Regions from separate parts of the Streptomyces sp. NPDC002742 genome, predicted to be linked through region 3. Evidence: riboswitches for the same ligand, from Rfam matches in the RefSeq annotation. Region 3 holds a riboswitch; each other region holds the start of a gene.

The links. A riboswitch is a leader RNA that binds a small molecule or an ion and turns the genes downstream of it on or off. The one in region 3 is predicted to bind cyclic di-AMP.
Positions count from the first base shown of each region.
Region 1: it holds a riboswitch for cyclic di-AMP, as region 3 does, so the genes downstream of both, ACFYW8_RS25220 (peptidoglycan DD-metalloendopeptidase family protein) here and ACFYW8_RS11720 (M23 family metallopeptidase) in region 3, are expected to answer to the same signal.
Region 2: it holds a riboswitch for cyclic di-AMP, as region 3 does, so the genes downstream of both, ACFYW8_RS08960 (peptidoglycan DD-metalloendopeptidase family protein) here and ACFYW8_RS11720 (M23 family metallopeptidase) in region 3, are expected to answer to the same signal.

Region 1 is NZ_JBIAQF010000014.1:67,971-73,282, reverse strand. It holds gene ACFYW8_RS25240 (aspartate aminotransferase family protein) at 1-670, shown strand, start outside; gene ACFYW8_RS25235 (helix-turn-helix domain-containing protein) at 748-1,386, shown strand; gene ACFYW8_RS25230 (DUF6126 family protein) at 1,416-1,532, shown strand; gene ACFYW8_RS25225 (tyrosine-protein phosphatase) at 1,555-2,352, opposite strand; cyclic di-AMP (ydaO/yuaA leader) riboswitch at 2,986-3,143, shown strand; gene ACFYW8_RS25220 (peptidoglycan DD-metalloendopeptidase family protein) at 3,148-4,065, shown strand; gene ACFYW8_RS25215 (SGNH/GDSL hydrolase family protein) at 4,413-5,198, shown strand.
Region 2 is NZ_JBIAQF010000004.1:348,922-354,233, reverse strand. It holds gene ACFYW8_RS08970 (pitrilysin family protein) at 1-739, shown strand, start outside; gene ACFYW8_RS08965 (pitrilysin family protein) at 736-2,124, shown strand; cyclic di-AMP (ydaO/yuaA leader) riboswitch at 2,341-2,500, shown strand; gene ACFYW8_RS08960 (peptidoglycan DD-metalloendopeptidase family protein) at 2,513-3,277, shown strand; gene ACFYW8_RS08955 (GntR family transcriptional regulator) at 3,472-4,164, shown strand; gene ACFYW8_RS08950 (HPr family phosphocarrier protein) at 4,391-4,672, opposite strand; gene ACFYW8_RS08945 (GNAT family N-acetyltransferase) at 4,848-5,312, shown strand, end outside.
Region 3 is NZ_JBIAQF010000006.1:22,266-27,577, forward strand. It holds gene ACFYW8_RS11715 (aldo/keto reductase) at 49-993, opposite strand; gene ACFYW8_RS11720 (M23 family metallopeptidase) at 1,245-2,279, opposite strand; cyclic di-AMP (ydaO/yuaA leader) riboswitch at 2,291-2,449, opposite strand; gene ACFYW8_RS11725 (PP2C family protein-serine/threonine phosphatase) at 2,755-3,945, opposite strand; tRNA gene ACFYW8_RS11730 (tRNA-Met) at 4,157-4,230, opposite strand; partial or broken gene ACFYW8_RS11735 (dihydrofolate reductase family protein) at 4,405-5,312, opposite strand, start outside.

The DNA of each region.
Region 1 (5,312 bases), on a different contig from region 3:
GACCGGCCTCGGCCGCACCGGCGACTTCTACGCCTACCAGCACGAGGAAGGTGTCGAACCGGACCTGGTGTGCGTGGCCAAGGCGCTCTCCGGCGGCTATGTGCCGGTCGGCGCGACCCTCGGCAAGGACTGGATCTTCAAGAAGGTCTACTCCTCCATGGACCGGGTCCTCGTGCACTCGGCGAGCTTCGGGTCCAACGCCCAGGCCATGGCGGCGGGGCTCGCGGTGCTCTCCGTGATGGAGAACGAGCAGATCGTCGCCAACGCGCGGATCACCGGAGAACGGCTGAAGTCCCGGCTGGCGGCCCTGGTCGACCGGTACGAGCTGCTCAGCGACGTACGCGGCCGGGGTCTGATGATCGGAATCGAGTTCGGCCGGCCCACGTCGCTCAAGCTGCGCGGCCGCTGGACCATGCTGCAGGCCGCGCGCAAGGGCCTGTTCGCGCAGATGGTCGTCGTCCCGCTGCTCCAGCGGCACCGCATCCTCACCCAGGTCTCCGGCGACCATCTGGAGGTGATCAAGCTGATCCCGCCGCTGGTCATCGACGAGAGGGACGTCGACCGGTTCGTGGACGCCTTCACCGCGGTGATGGAGGACGCGCACGGCGGCGGCGGGCTGATGTGGGACTTCGGGAAGACGCTGGTGAAACAGGCGGTCGCGAACCGCTGAGACCCCGGCACCGCGGGACTCTTTGCCTCTGGGGCAAGAAAATTGCCCCAGAGGCAATCATCGGGGTCAATGGTCATATGAGCCCTGCCGATCCAGGGGCGGTCGAAGAGCCGTCCGCCGAGCTGCGCGCCGTGGCGCCCCAGCTCCGCGCGCTGCGCCGCGGCGCCTCCCTCACGCTGGAGGCCGCCGCCCGCGCCGCCGGACTCTCGCCCGCGCATCTCTCCCGACTGGAGACCGGGCAGCGCCAGCCCTCGCTGCCGATGCTGCTCACGCTGGCCCGTGTCTACGGTACGACGGTCTCCGAACTGCTCGGCGAGACGGTCGCCGACCGTGACGCGATCGTCCGGGCCGCCGACATGGAAGCGGCCCCGGCGGGCGGCTGGACCTACTGGCAGGCCGGTGCCGCGGGCCGCGGTATGCAGGCGCTGCGCGTGCACGTCCCCTACGGCTCGCAGGGTGACATCGTGCGCGTCCACCCGGGCGAGGAGTGGCTGTACGTCCTCCAGGGGCGGCTCAGGCTGCGCCTCGGGGACACCGCGCACACGCTCGCGCCGGGGGACAGCGCCCACTTCGACTCGCTGACCCCGCACCGCATCGCCGCCGCCGAACGCGACGGAGCCGAGCTTCTTTTCGTACACACCCTGCTGCAGAGCCCCGTCGCCGCGCTGTGCCTCGGTCCTGCGACGGGCCACCCCACCTCGGGAGAGACGTCATGACCGAACCCACGGAACCCCGCAGCCGCTCCATGGAGGAGAAGTTCCCCCGCGCCCTGTGGGTGCGGCTGATCATCTACGTCGCCGTCGGCCACCTCTTCGCGGCCTTCATCTATCTGCTCTTCACGCTGGGCGCGCACAACCAGTAGAACCGCAGACCGGGCGAGCGGCTCAGTCCAGCAGCCGCTCGCGCAGACGCTCCCGGAGCTCCGGCGTCATCCCCAGTCCTTGCTCCAGGTAGGCGTCGACGCTGCCCCAGGTCTCCTCGATCGTCTCGAACGCGGCTGTCAGGTACTCGGCGCGCGCGTCGAACAGGGGGCTGAGCAGTTCCATCACCTCCGGGGAGTACGCGGCGGCCGAGGTGTTGCTGCGGTGCACCTTGTAGCGGCGGTGCGCGGCGTTCGACTCCAGGTAGTCGGCCACGATCGCGTCGCGCTCGACGCCGAGGGCGAGGAGGGTGATCGCGATGGACAGTCCGGCGCGGTCCTTGCCGGCCGCGCAGTGCATCAGGGCGGGCGCGCTGTCCTCGGCCAGCGCGTGCAGCACCTGGGAGTGCTCGGCCGTGCGCTCCTTGATGATCGCGCGGTAGGAGTTGATCATGCGGTTCGCTGCCTTGCCGTCGCCGAGGAGCCCCCGCAGCTGGTCGAGATCGCCCTCGCGGACCATCTTCCAGAACTCGCCGCCGGCCGCCGGGTCGGTCAGCGGGAGGTTCACGTTCCGTACGCCCGGCAGTTCGACGTCCGGGCCCTCCAGTTTCTGGTCCGCGGCATTACGGAAGTCGAAGATCGTGTGGAGTCCCAGGGAGTCGAGGAACGCGACGTCCTCCTCCGTGGCGTGCGCGAGGTGGCCGCTGCGGAACAGGTGCCCGTAGCGCACTCGTCGGCCGTCCGCGGTGGGCAGGCCGCCCACGTCGCGGAAGTTGCGCACTCCGCCGAGCTCGGGCTCGGTCGACGGGACCTGCTGCGTCACGGGGGCTCCTCCCATTCGGCCGTCGGCGTCGCCTGGTGGACTCGGCGTCGCTCGTCGGCAGTTGTGTCCGGCTGGCGCTCTCGACGATACGACATGGGTTCCTGAGGCAATGAGTTGTCCACAGGCGTCTCGTCTCAGGAGATACGGCCTTGACGGCGACGCTTTATGTGTACACGTGTTCGAATGTGTTCACCGGTCGCCCGCCGCCTCCGGTCGCGCGTGTATGCCGGGGTGAATTGTTGCGAGATGCGGCATTGGGGCGTGCCGTTTTTGCGAGTCGACCCACCTTGGAATCCAGATGTGATGATTATCCGCCTGCGCCGCATCTGGCTGTTCTGTCCCTAATTGGCGCCTTCGTTACAACTGGCCCTGGAATGAAGCAGCCTGGGTCGAGTCGCGTGAGGAGCGTCATATTCGTGACGATGCGTTGCCGTCCTCGAATTCCAACCCGCCCGCATTTCCCGGCGGGTTGGGATGCCCGAAAGATCGTCATTCCACAGAGGGTGACGGCAATTTCCGCATGGATCAAGAAAGGTGGACGAACGGGAGAAGCGCGTAGTTGTCGACGCGCTCTCATCTCGCCTACGTTCTGCCTCAATCCGGACGGACGCCCAATCCTGCCGCCGTCCGGAATCCGCACACTCACCCGTACATGGCAGGAGCGGGGGACCCACAGGTTCCGCGCCTGGTCCGGTCTCCGGAACAGGCTAGGGGTACAGCCACGCAGCAGCGTGGCCGGGCATCTCCAGCCCGCACCCGACAGCTCACCCCGCAGGCGCCGGAGAGGAAAACGTCATGCCCGCGAAGGGTAAGCACCGCCGTCCCAAGTCCCTCCGTTTCACCCGCTCGATCGCCGTGGCCGGAACCGGTGGCGCCGCACTCGCGCTGCCGCTGATGGGAGCCACCGGCGCGCACGCCGCGACCCCGGCCGCCGCCGTCGCGCAGCACGTCGAGAAGGCCGCCACCGCCGCTCCCGTCGCCGGGAAGGCCGCCACGACGAAGACGTACGCGGTGAAGTCCGGCGACTATCTCTCGAAGATCGCCGACGAGCACAACGTCAGCGGCGGCTGGAAGAAGATCTACTCCGACAACCGCTCCGCCATCGGCGGTGACCCGTCGCTGATCCACCCCGGTCTGAAGCTGTCGCTCGGCAAGAAGGCCGCTTTCGTCGGCGCCACTCACACGGTCACGCACACGGCCACGCACACGGCGACCCGCACGACGGCCCCGGCGCCCAAGACCGACCAGGCGACCCCGGCCCCCGACACCGCTGCCCCCGACAGCGCTTCCGCCGGCAGCGGTTCCGGCTACACCCTGCCGGTCGAGAGCAGCTCCGTCGGCACCGGCTACAAGGTGCCGGGCAGCATGTGGTCCAGCGGCTACCACACGGGCGTGGACTTCGTGGTTCCCACCGGTACCACGATCAAGTCCATAGCCGCGGGCACCGTCGTCTCCGCGGGCTGGGGCGGCGCCTACGGCAACCAGGTCGTCATCCAGCACGCCGACGGCAAGTACTCCCAGTACGCCCACATGTCGTCCCTGTCCGTCTCGGCGGGGCAGACCGTGACCGAGGGCCAGCAGATCGGCCTCTCCGGCGCGACCGGCAACGTCACCGGACCTCACCTGCACTTCGAGATCCGCACCACGCCGGACTACGGCTCCGACGTCGACCCGGTCGCGTACCTTCGCTCGCACGGTGTCGCCGTCGGCTGACGCCTCACCCTGAGCTCCAGACGCTCACCCTGCTCCTGACGGCAGGACAGCCTCCGAAGGCCGGACCCACGATCCCGGGGTCCGGCCTTCGGTGTTCCCGGTGTGAGGCACCCGGCCACTGTCGAACCAGGCGCCTGACCGCTGCCCGGTGATTTCCCGTGATTTCCCGGCCCGTGGGTGATCGCTCCTTCAACGTCCGTGTTCCGGGTCTTATTCCAGAGTTGACCAACGCTTGGCGAGTGGCTTATCTCACCGTCCGTCAACCCTTCCCTACGGTCGCGTAGCTCACATCCAGAGGTGAATTATGGGTCGATGTGGCAGACGATTCGAAGAGTGACGACAGATCAGTGATCGGGTCGTACGTGGCGGTGGGGGACAGCTTCACCGAGGGCGTCGGCGACCCTGGGCCCGACGGGGCGTTCGTCGGCTGGGCCGACCGGTTCGCGGTACTTCTCGCCGACCGGCGACCCGAAGGCGATTTCAACTACACCAATCTCGCCGTGCGCGGCAAACTGCTCGACCAGATCGTCGAGTCCCAGCTCCTGAAGGCCAAGGAGCTCGGCCCCGACCTGGTCTCGTTCTGCGCGGGCGGCAACGACATCATCCGCCCGGGCACCGACCCCGACGAGGTCGCGGAGCGCTTCGAGCGCGCGATCTCCGATCTCACCTCCGCCGTCGGCACGGTCATGGTGACCACCGGCTTCGACACACGTGACGTGCCCGTGCTCAAGCATCTGCGCGGCAAGATCGCCACCTACAACGGACATGTGCGGGCCATCGCGGACCGCTACGGCTGTCCCGTCCTCGACCTCTGGTCCCTGAAGACGATCCAGGACCGCCGCGCCTGGGACGGAGACCGACTGCACCTCTCGCCCGAGGGGCACACCCGGGTGGCGCTCCGTGCCGGACAGGTACTCGGCCTCGACGTACCCGCCGACCCGGACCAGCCCTGGCCGCCCCTCCCGCCGCGCGGCACGCTGGAGATGCGCCGCGACAACATCCAGTGGGCGCGCGAATATCTGGTGCCGTGGATCGGACGGCGACTGCGCGGGGAGTCCTCGGGCGATCACGTGGCGGCCAAGGGAACCCTGTCACCGGACGACATCAAGATGCGCATCGAGTCGGTGGCCTGAGCCGGGACCGACCCGGTCAAGGCACCACGGACGGCGCGGGTCCCGGCCGGGTCGAGCGGCCGGGACCCGCACCGGCGTCCGGGGCGGTTCGGGTTCGAACCCTCCCCCTCCGGG
Region 2 (5,312 bases), on a different contig from region 3:
CGTCGGCGACATCGACCCGGAGCAGACGCTCGTCTGGGTCGAGAAGTACTTCGGCTCCATCCCCGGGCACGACGGCAAGGCCGCCCCGCGCGACGGTTCGCTGCCCGACATCATCGGCGAGCAGCTGCGTGAGGTCGTCGAGGAAGACGTCCCGGCGCGCGCCCTGATGGCCGCCTACCGGCTCCCGGAGGACGGCACGCGCGCGTGCGACGCCGCCGACCTGGCACTCACCGTCCTCGGCGGCGGCGAGTCCTCCCGGCTCTACAACCGGCTCGTACGCCGTGACCGCACCGCCGTCGCGGCCGGGTTCGGCCTGCTGCGGCTCGCCGGAGCGCCCTCCCTGGGGTGGCTGGACGTGAAGACGTCCGGCGATGTCGAGGTCCCGGTCATCGAGGCCGCCGTCGACGAGGAGCTCGCCCGGTTCGCCGAGGAGGGCCCGACGGACGAGGAAATGGAGCGCGCGCAGGCCCAGTTGGAGCGTGAGTGGCTCGACCGGCTCGGCACCGTCGCGGGCCGCGCCGACGAACTGTGCAGGTACGCCGTCCTGTTCGGCGACCCGCAGCTCGCCCTGACCGCCGTGCAGCGCGTCCTGGACGTCACGGCGGAGGAGGTCCGGGAGGCCGCCCGCGCCCGCCTGCGCCCCGACAACCGCGCGGTGCTCGTCTACGAGCCGACCACCGCCGAAGCCGCCGACGCGGCCGACCTGGCCGACGAGACCGACGAGGAGGCGGCGAAGTGACCGAGCTCGCCACCATGGACTTCCACCCGCAGCCCCAGGCCGGCAGCCCCAAGCCGTGGGCCTTTCCCGCCCCCCAGCGCGGCACCCTGGACAACGGTCTGACCGTGCTGCGCTGCCACCGCCCCGGCCAGCAGGTCGTCGCCGTCGAGGTGATCCTGGCCGCGCCACTGGAGGCCGAGCCCGCGGGCCTGGACGGCATCGCCACGATCATGGCGCGCGCGTTCTCCGAGGGCACCGACAAGCACTCGGCCGAGGACTTCGCCGCCGAACTGGAGCGCTGCGGCGCCACGCTCGACGCGCACGCCGACCACCCCGGCGTACGGCTGTCCCTCGAAGTGCCGGTCTCGCGCCTGGCCAAGGCGCTGGGCCTGCTCGCCGACGCCCTGCGAGCGCCCGCGTTCGCGGACAGCGAGGTCGAGCGGCTGGTGCGCAACCGGCTCGACGAGATCCCGCACGAGACGGCCAACCCCGCCCGTCGTGCCGCAAAGGAGCTCTCCAAGGAACTGTTCCCGGCGAGCGCGCGCATGTCGCGCCCGCGCCAGGGCACCGAGGAGACCGTCCAGAAGATCGACTCCGCGGCCGTACGCGCCTTCTACGACAAGTACGTACGCCCCGCGACGGCCACCGCCGTCGTCGTCGGTGACCTGACGGGTGTCGACCTCGACGAGCTGCTCGGCGACACGCTGGGCTCCTGGACCGGTTCGTCCGCCGAGCCGCGTCCCGTGCCGCCGGTGAGCGCCGACGACACCGGCCGCGTGATCATCGTCGACCGCCCCGGCGCGGTCCAGACGCAGCTGCTCATCGGCCGGGTCGGCGCCGACCGGCACGACCGCGTGTGGGCCGCCCAGGTGCTCGGCACCTACTGCCTCGGCGGCACCCTCACCTCACGCCTGGACCGCGTCCTGCGCGAGGAGAAGGGCTACACCTACGGCGTACGGGCGTTCGGCCAGGTCCTGCGCGCCGCGCCGGACGGCACGGGTGTCGCGATGCTCGCCATCAGCGGCTCGGTGGACACCCCGAACACCGGTCCGGCGCTCGACGACCTGTGGAAGGTGCTGCGCACCCTCGCGGCCGAGGGGCTGACCGACGCGGAGCGCGACGTCGCCGTGCAGAACCTGGTGGGTGTCGCGCCCCTCAAGTTCGAGACGGCGGCAGCCGTCGCGAGCACGCTCGCGGACCAGGTCGAGCAGTACCTGCCGGACGACTATCAGGCGACGCTGTACCGGCAACTGGCCGCCACCGGCACCGTGGAGGCCACCGCGGCCGCGGTGAGCGCCTTCCCGATGGACCGGCTGGTGACCGTCCTGGTGGGCGACGCGGCGCAGATCGAGGAGCCGGTCAAGGCTCTCGGAATCGGTGAAGTCAGCGTGGTGGCCGCCGAGTAGGGGCCGTGCGACGGAGGAGGGCCCTGGTGACCGAAGAGTCGTCAGGGCCCTCCTGCGTCCCGCGAAAGGCCCCCAAGATGTCCGTATTCGTGCGGGAGTTGCCCTTCTGCCCTGTGGGATGCGTTACAAAAATCGTGATCCGTTTGTTGTTCGAATGACACCCCGTTTAGCGTCGGTCCGGCTGTTCGTCACGCAGTGCGCCGCGCCCGCGGCACCGGACAGTCATCGCCGAGTCCCCCATGGCGCGAGTCAGGGGAGCCGGGGACCCACACGTAGTCCCTGGGGTGAATCGGACGCCCTCTTCGGAGGGGGTCCGTAGGAGACCTTCCTGCTCCGAACCCGTCAGCTAACCCGGTAGGCGAGAGGGAAGGAAAGGATCAGCCCCTACATGGCGTTCACCTGTGGCACCGGCAAGCATCGTCGAACGAGCCGGGTGCACAGCACCACCACGACCGCCGTCGGGGTCGCGGCGCTCACCACGACCGGTGTGATCGGAACCCTGGCCGCCCCCGCGTTCGCGGCGGAGGCCTCCGTCGAGCAGACCGGGCTGACCCAGGCCGTCACCCTCGGAGACACGGTCGCCGACCAGATCGACGCCCAGGCCTTCGCGCAGCAGCGCGCCGCCGACGAGGCCGCCGCGCGGAAGCAGGCCGAACAGGCCGCGCGCAAGTACGCCGCGGAGCAGGCCGCGAAGTCCCGCGAGGCCAAGGAGCGCGCCGCCCGTGAGGCCGAGCGCAAGCGCCTGAACACGTTCGTCATCCCGATCACCGGTTCCTACGTCTCCACCGGTTACCAGGCCAGCAGCAGCCTCTGGTCCTCGGGCAGCCACACCGGCGTCGACTTCCACGCCGCGTACGGCACCTCGGTCCACGCGGTGGGCTCCGGCACCATCGTCACGACCGGCTGGGGCGGCGCCTACGGCAATCAAGTAGTGATCAAGATGCACGACGGGACGTACACCATGTACGGCCACCTGTCGTCCATCGGCGTGTCCGTGGGGCAGACGGTCACTCCGGGGCAGCAGATCGGCCTCTCCGGGGACACCGGCAACACCACCGGACCGCACCTTCACTTCGAGGCCCGTACGACCGCGGAGTACGGCTCGGACATCGACCCGGTCGCGTACCTGCGCTCGCACGGAGTCAACGTCTGACGACCGCTTCGCGGCTTCTCACCGCTTTCGATGCCCCGGCTCACCGAGCCGGGGCATCGTCGTTTCCGGAGGCGTCTGTCCAAAAAATATCCATGGATTCAGGCCCGCCATCGGAAATTCAGGCTTCCTGCAATAGAGTCACTGAACAAGCGTCAATCGATGGCGTTTCGCGGGGATTAAAGCGGAGGTCGGTCATGCGTATTCCGGCGCACTCGGTATGCACGGCGATCCGTGACGACATCGTCGCGGGTGTCTACGAGCGCGGCGGCCGGCTCACCGAGGAACTGCTCGCGCGGCGCTACGGCGTCTCGCGCGTCCCCGTGCGCGAGGCCCTGCGCACCCTGGAGGCCGAGGGCTTCGTGGTCACCCGTCGGCACGCGGGCGCGTGCGTCGCGGAGCCCACCGAGCAGGAGGCCGCGGACCTCCTGGAGATGCGCATGCTGCTGGAACCACTGGGTGCCGCGAGGGCCGCCCAGCGGCGTACGGAGGCCCACCTCAAGGTGCTGCGGGGCCTGGTCAGGCTGGGCCAGGAGCGTTCCAGGAGAGGCCACAGCGAGGATCTGCGTTCCCTGGGCGGCTGGTTCCACGAGACGCTCGCACAGGCGTCCGGCAGTCCCGCGCTGACGTCCACGCTCGCCCAGCTGCGTCACAAGATCGCCTGGATGTACTCGGTGGACGCTCCGGCCAACCCCGCGGAGTCCTGGGCGGAGCACGGCGGCATCGTGGACGCTGTCGCCCGCGGCGACGGCGAGCGGGCCCGCGCGATCATGGCCCTGCACACCGAGCGCGCGACGACCGCGCACCGGCTCCGATTTCCCGGCGGCGACCGGCCGGACCGTGTGAGAAGTTCGCAACATCCCGTAAACATGATGGGCCAGCGTCATTAACACGGGCGCCGTATACAAAGAGGGATATTCGGCGGGGGCTTATTTCTGATGCCCTTTTATTCGTGTGTCCGGAATTTCGGCGCGCGCTATTCCCGTGACGGCGGCACCAGGGCCCGCGGGTGTCGCCGCGGGAATTCCTGAGCGGGGTGCGGAAAACGGCTGAGCCGCGCCGCCCGGAGAAGGGGGGCGCGGCTCAGCCGCGTGTGGTCCTGGGTGCCTTGTGGGCTCAGACGGTCTCGGGGAGCTCGTCGAGACCCTCGGCGACCAGCTTCGCCAGACGGTCGAGAGCGGCGTCCGCGCCCTCGGAGTCCGACGCGAGGACGATCTCCTCGCCGCCCTGGGCGCCCAGGCCGAGGACCGCGAGCATGGAGGCCGCGTTGACGGGGTTGCCGTCGGACTTGGCGATCGTCACGGGGATGCCGGAGGCCGTGGCGGCCCGGACGAAGATGGAGGCGGGGCGGGCGTGGAGGCCCTCGGTCCAGCCGACGTTGACGCGGCGCTCAGCCATGTGATGCTGCCCTTCGGGTGTTCAAGGTTGTCTAGACCAGTGTTCCATATCGTGAGGCGTGCCCGGACGGACCGGGTTCCGCCCGCGGCGGCGCCGGTCCGCGGCCCCGCTCCGGCGTCCGTCACCTTCAGACTGCCTCGCGCCGTTGTCGTACGCGAGCCGTACTCTGGGCCCCATGCAGACCTCGTCGGACCGGCACGAGTACCCGGCTCACTGGGAGGCCGACGTGGTGCTGCGCGACGGCGGCACCGCACGCATCAGGCCCATCACCGTCGACGACGCCGAACGCCTGGTCAGCTTCTACGAGCAGGTGTCCGACGAGTCGAAGTACTACCGCTTCTTCGCGCCGTATCCGCGGCTGTCCGCCAAGGACGTCCACCGGTTCACCCATCACGACTTCGTGGACCGCGTGGGTCTCGCGGCCACGGTGGGCGGCGAGTTCATCGCCACCGTGCGCTACGACCGGATCGACGCCGACGGGATGCCCGCGTCCGCGCCCGCCGACGAGGCAGAGGTCGCCTTCCTCGTGCAGGACGCCCACCAGGGCCGCGGCGTCGCCTCGGCCCTGCTCGAACACATCGCGGCCGTGGCCCGCGAGCGGGACATCCGCCGTTTCGCGGCCGAGGTGCTGCCCGCCAAC
Region 3 (5,312 bases):
ACCACCTGTCGACACCGGCGGTGCCACGCGGGCGCGGCACCGCCCCTGTTACGCCGAGGCCTTCGACAAGCGCGTCAGTTCCTCGTCCGTCAGCACCAGGTCCGCGACCCCCAGCAGCGCGGGAAGCTGCTCCACCGTGCGGGCGGAGGCGATCGGCGCGGCGACCGTCGGCTGTGCGGCCAGCCAGGCGAGGGCGACCGTCGCAACCGCGACGCCGTGGTCCCCGGCGATCTCGTCGAGGGCGGCGAGGACCCGCGGCCCGCGTTCCGTGTCGAGGTGCTTGGCCGCGCCCGCGGCGCGGACCGAGTCGACCGTCGCTCCGGGGCGGTACTTGCCGGTGAGGAAACCGGACGCGAGCCCGAAGTACGGGACGGCGGCCAGACCGGCACGGGAGGCGACCTCGCGCAGGGGCCCCTCGTAGGTGTCGCGCGACACCAGGTTGTACTGCGGCTGGAGCGCGACATAGCGCGCGAGGCCCTCGCGGTCGGAGAACTCCAGGGACTCCTGGAGCCGCTCGGGCGAGATGTTGGAGGCGGCGATGTGCCGCACCTTGCCCGCCTTCACCAGTTCGTCGAGAGCGCCGATGATCTCGTCGACCGGCACCTCCGGCTTGTCGAAGTGCGTGTAGTAGAGGTCGATGTGGTCGGTGCCCAGGCGGCGCAGCGACGCGTCGGCCGCGGCCTTGATGTTGGCACCGGACAGCCCCGGGAAGGCGGGGTGCTGGCTGACCTTGGTGGCGACCACGATGTCCGCACGGTTGCCGCGGCTCTTCAGCCACTTGCCGATGACTGTCTCGGACTCGCCGCCCTCGTTGCCCTCGACCCATGCCGAGTAGGAGTCCGCGGTGTCGAGGAAGTTGCCGCCGGCGGCCGCGTAGGCGTCGAGCACGGCGAAGGACCGGGTCTCGTCGGCCGTCCAGCCGAACACGTTGCCACCGAGCGAGAGCGGGAAGACCTCGAGGTCGGACGAACCGAGCTTGCGAAGAGGAGTCATGTAGGACATGAACACCCGGGTCGGATGCATGTATTCCGCACCCATTTCGGACGCGCCGGGTGCACGCCCGTGCCTCCACGCCCCTGACCGGCTGCCCTGACCGGCTGCCGACCGCTGATCCTGGCCGGCGGTCCTGACGCCTGGGGGGTGGCATCAGGGCCGCCGGAGACCGGGGAAGACAAGCGCACGCCACGCGTGAGGGGTCGCCCCCGTCCGCGCCGGACGTCGTACGGCTCAGAAGCCCGTGCGCATCAGGGGTTGAGGCCCTTGCTCTGGAGCCACGCCATCGGGTCGATGCCGGTGGCGGCGCCGCCGGGGTGCACTTCGAGGTGCAGGTGCGGCCCGGTGACGTTGCCCGTCGCGCCCACGCGTCCGATGACATCGCCGGTGGCGACCTTCTGGCCCACGCTGACGCTGATCGACGACTGGTGGCAGAACCAGAGCTCCGTACCGTCGTCGAGCGTGAGGATCGTGCGGTAGCCGTACGAGCCGGCCCAGCCGGCCTCGGTGATGGTGCCGCTGTGGATCGCCTTGATGAGCGTGCCGGTGGGCGCCGCGAAGTCGAGGCCGGTGTGATAGCCGGACGACCACATGGAGCCGGCCTCGCCGAAGCGGGAGGTCAGGGTGTACGAGGAGGTCGGCAGCGAGTAACTCTTGGCGAGCTCGGCGAGACGCTCGGTCTCGGCCTTCGCCTTGGCCGCGTCCTCCGCCTTCTGCTTCGCGGCGGCGGCCTTGGCCTCAGCGTCGTCCTGCTGCTTGGCGGCGAGCGCGACGGCCTTCTTCGCGGCGGCGGCCTGGGCGGCCTGCTGAGTGGCCGTGTCCGCCTGGTTCTGCTGCGACTGGGCCTGCTGCATGATGCGCGAGCGCAGCGCCTCACCGGCGTCCGTGGCACCCTGCGCCGCGTCGGCGCCGGTCAGACCGGCGCTGGTGAGCGGAGTCGTGGAGCCCTTGGGGGCGCTGGATCCGCCGTCCGATATCAGGGCCTTGGCGGACTGGGTGACCGACGACAGGTCGGGAAGCGAGATCGAGACGGGCGGCTTGCCCGGTGCGGCGCTGGCGATGCCACCCGCGCCGACGGCGGCTATGACGCCGACGCCGAGAACCGTTGAGCTGCGGGCGAGTCCTCCGCCGCGCTGCTTGCCCGTGCGGTGCCGGCCGCGGACGGGAAGAACGGAATCCTCGGTGGGGTTCCACTCCTCCCAGGGTCCCTCGTCCTTGCCATAGCCGAAGGTATGCGTGTCAGTCGGCGTGGACGAGATTGGCTGAGCGGGCCGGTTGGACGCCACGTGGGCGCACTCCTTTCCTTCCTTGCCGCCTACCGGGTTAGCTGACGGGTTCGGAACAGGAAGGTCTCCTACGCGCGTACGGCCACTGTGCTTCCACAGCGGAAATACGCTCGATTCACCCCAAGTTGATGGTTCCCCGGTTCCCTTGCGGGATTCGGCGCGTGCGCACGGAGCCACCTCTTGTGACGGCTGTAACGGCCGCGCTGCGTTATCGCACGTTAATAGAGTCGGGCACCGAATTCCAAGCTGTTCGGACTGATCATTAACGGCTTTTGGCCAGGACTTTGGGGTCACGAGCGATGAAAAACGGGCGAGTTGACCTCAACTCGTCGACACGGGATTCCTTGACGGCATGTCAGGCGATACGCGGAGGGACATCGCCCGGTCACCGTTCGTGACCATGCCCGAAAAGGCCGTACGCGAAGCCCGCGAAGGGTCTCCCGAGCCCTGCGGAAATCCCCTCGACGAGCACTCGTCAAAAGCGCCGTACGGCGAGCAGCGCCATGTCGTCCGTCAAAGCACCACCCGTATGCCGGCGGACCGCCTCGGAGAGGGCGGTCAGCAGCGCGTCGGGGCCGGGAAAGACCCGTCCGGCCAGCCAAGCGGCCGGATCGTAGAACGTCCCGCGCCGATCGCGGGCCTCGGACAGCCCGTCGGTGTGCAGGAGCAGTATCGCCCCGCGCGGAAAGCGGTCCTGTACCGCACGGTCGGGCCAGGTTCCCAGCTCGCTCATCCCGAGCGGCAGCGCGAAGGGCTCGGCGGCGAGCGGGACGATCAGGCCGTCGGGATGCAGGAGCAGGGGCGGCGGATGGCCGCGGTTGACGATGCGGACGACGTCCTCGTCGTGGGGGATCTCCGCCAGGACGGCGGTGGTGAACTCCTCGAACGCGTCAGGGCTCTCGTGCAGGGTTCCCGGGCGCGTCAGGGCCCGCTCCAGGCGCCGTGCGACCGCCTCCAGCGTCGTCTCCTGCTCGGCCGCCTCCCGGAACGCGCCGACCACCACGGCGACGGCGGCCACCGCGGTCATCCCCTTGCCCCGTACGTCCCCGACGATCAGCCGCACGCCGTACGGGGAGTCCTGCACCGCGTACAGGTCACCGCCGATGAACGCGTCCTCCTGTGCCGCCTCGTAGCGGGCCGCGACGTCGAGGCCGTCGATCCGCGCCGCGGGCTCGGGCAGCACGGCACGCTGTGCGAACTCGGCGATCTCCCGGACGGAGGCGAGCCGTTCGTCACCGCGCCGGACGACGATGTTGAGGAGGACGGCGAGAACGGCGGCCGTCGCCACGGTGACCGTCTCGGTGACCGCGTCGACCTGCAGCACGATGCCGAGCAGGGAGTGCACCCCGAGCACCGCACCGACGGCGAGGGCGCCGGTGAGGACGGTGCCGCGCAGCGAGTAGAGGGGCGCGGCGATCAGGGGCGCGGCCGTGAAGAGGGGAGCCGCGGTGAATTCCGACGGTGTGAAGTAGTCGTAGACCATCGCGGCGACGACGAACAGCGCGGGCAGGGCGCGGACGAAGGCGCGCGCGAAGGAGATCCGGCGGAAGCCCGCTCCCGCCGCAGGGGGTCGCGAGGCGCTCCCTGGCCCGGGGCCACCGGCCGACGGGCCGTGGGACCGGTCATGGAGTTCTCCGGTTCGCTGCTCACGTCTCGGCTGCCCCACCCGTCCAGCAGACCCGCTTCGGCGGCGGCGGGCGACCGGTGTGGCCCGACCGGGGGACGGTGCGGCCGCCGCGGGGAACCTGCCCGGAGGAACGGCCGGAGGGCGGACCCTGTGGGCCCGGACCCGGGGACGGATCTCGGGACGCATCCGAGGGTGGGAAAACACCAAGGGCCGGAACTCGTGAATCCGAGTTCCGGCCCTTGGCCTTGAGTAGCGGGGACAGGATTTGAACCTGCGACCTCTGGGTTATGAGCCCAGCGAGCTACCGAGCTGCTCCACCCCGCGTCGTTGAGACCAGTGTACGCCATCCGCGGGACCCGAAGCACACGCGTTTAAACGCGCCCCTTCGGCGGCGTCGGCGGGAACCCCGCCTCACCCGCCTCGCCCGCCTCGCCCGCCTCGCCCGCCTCGCCCGCCGCGTACGACATCCGGTCGACGTCCGGGACCGAGGGAGGCCTGCCCCGGCAGATGCCGGTTGGGGGCCTCGGCCCGGTCCGCGTACTCGGGGAGGACGACGACCGCGGCGCCCGCGGCGGCGAGGAGCCCGTTCCCGTCGGCGTCCGTGACGAAGGTGTCGGGCTCGCGCCAGGCCGTGACGACCCGCCGCACACCGGCGTCGAGGATGAGCCGGGCGCACGGCGCGGGCCGGGAGGCGCGGTGGGCGCACGGTTCCAGGCTGCTGTAGACGGTGGCGGCGGCCAGCCGCGGGTCGGCCGGGTCGATCTTGGCGAGGGCGGCCTCCTCGGCGTGCACGACGGGGTCGTCGCCCTCGCGGGAGTGGCCCCGGGCCAGCTCGGTCCCGTCGGCGGCGACCACCACGGCGCCCACACTGAACGCGGTCTTCGAGGGCGGGCAGAGCGCCGCCAGCTCGCAGGCGAGCTCCAGCCAGCGCCGGTCCGCCGCGACGGCGAGCGGGCCGGTGCCGGGCGCGGTGGGCACGTACCGGATGAGCACGACGTCCCCGACGGGCCGTGTCTCCACGAGCCGCAGCCGGCCCAGGGGGTAGGCCCCGGGCCCGAACAGCCGCGGAGCGTCCGGCTGTCCGACGAAGAGCGGGGCGACGGCCAGCTGCAGTTCGTCGGCGAGTCCCTCGCGCACGAGCTGGGTGTGGACCTTCCCGCCCCCTTCGACCATGAGGCGGCGCACACCCCGTACGTCGTGAAGGTGTTCCAGCAGCACGCGCCAGTCGAGTTCGGGTCCGGTCGGGACGACGTCGACGCCGACGAGGCCGTGCAGCAGTGCCGCTGCCCGCAGCGCGCCGTTGTCCGTCGTGTAGACGACCTTCTCGCCACCCGTGTGCCAGAACTGCGCCTCGGGGTCGAGGTCGCCGGACCCGCTGACGGTGACCTTCAGGGGGTACTCGGGGC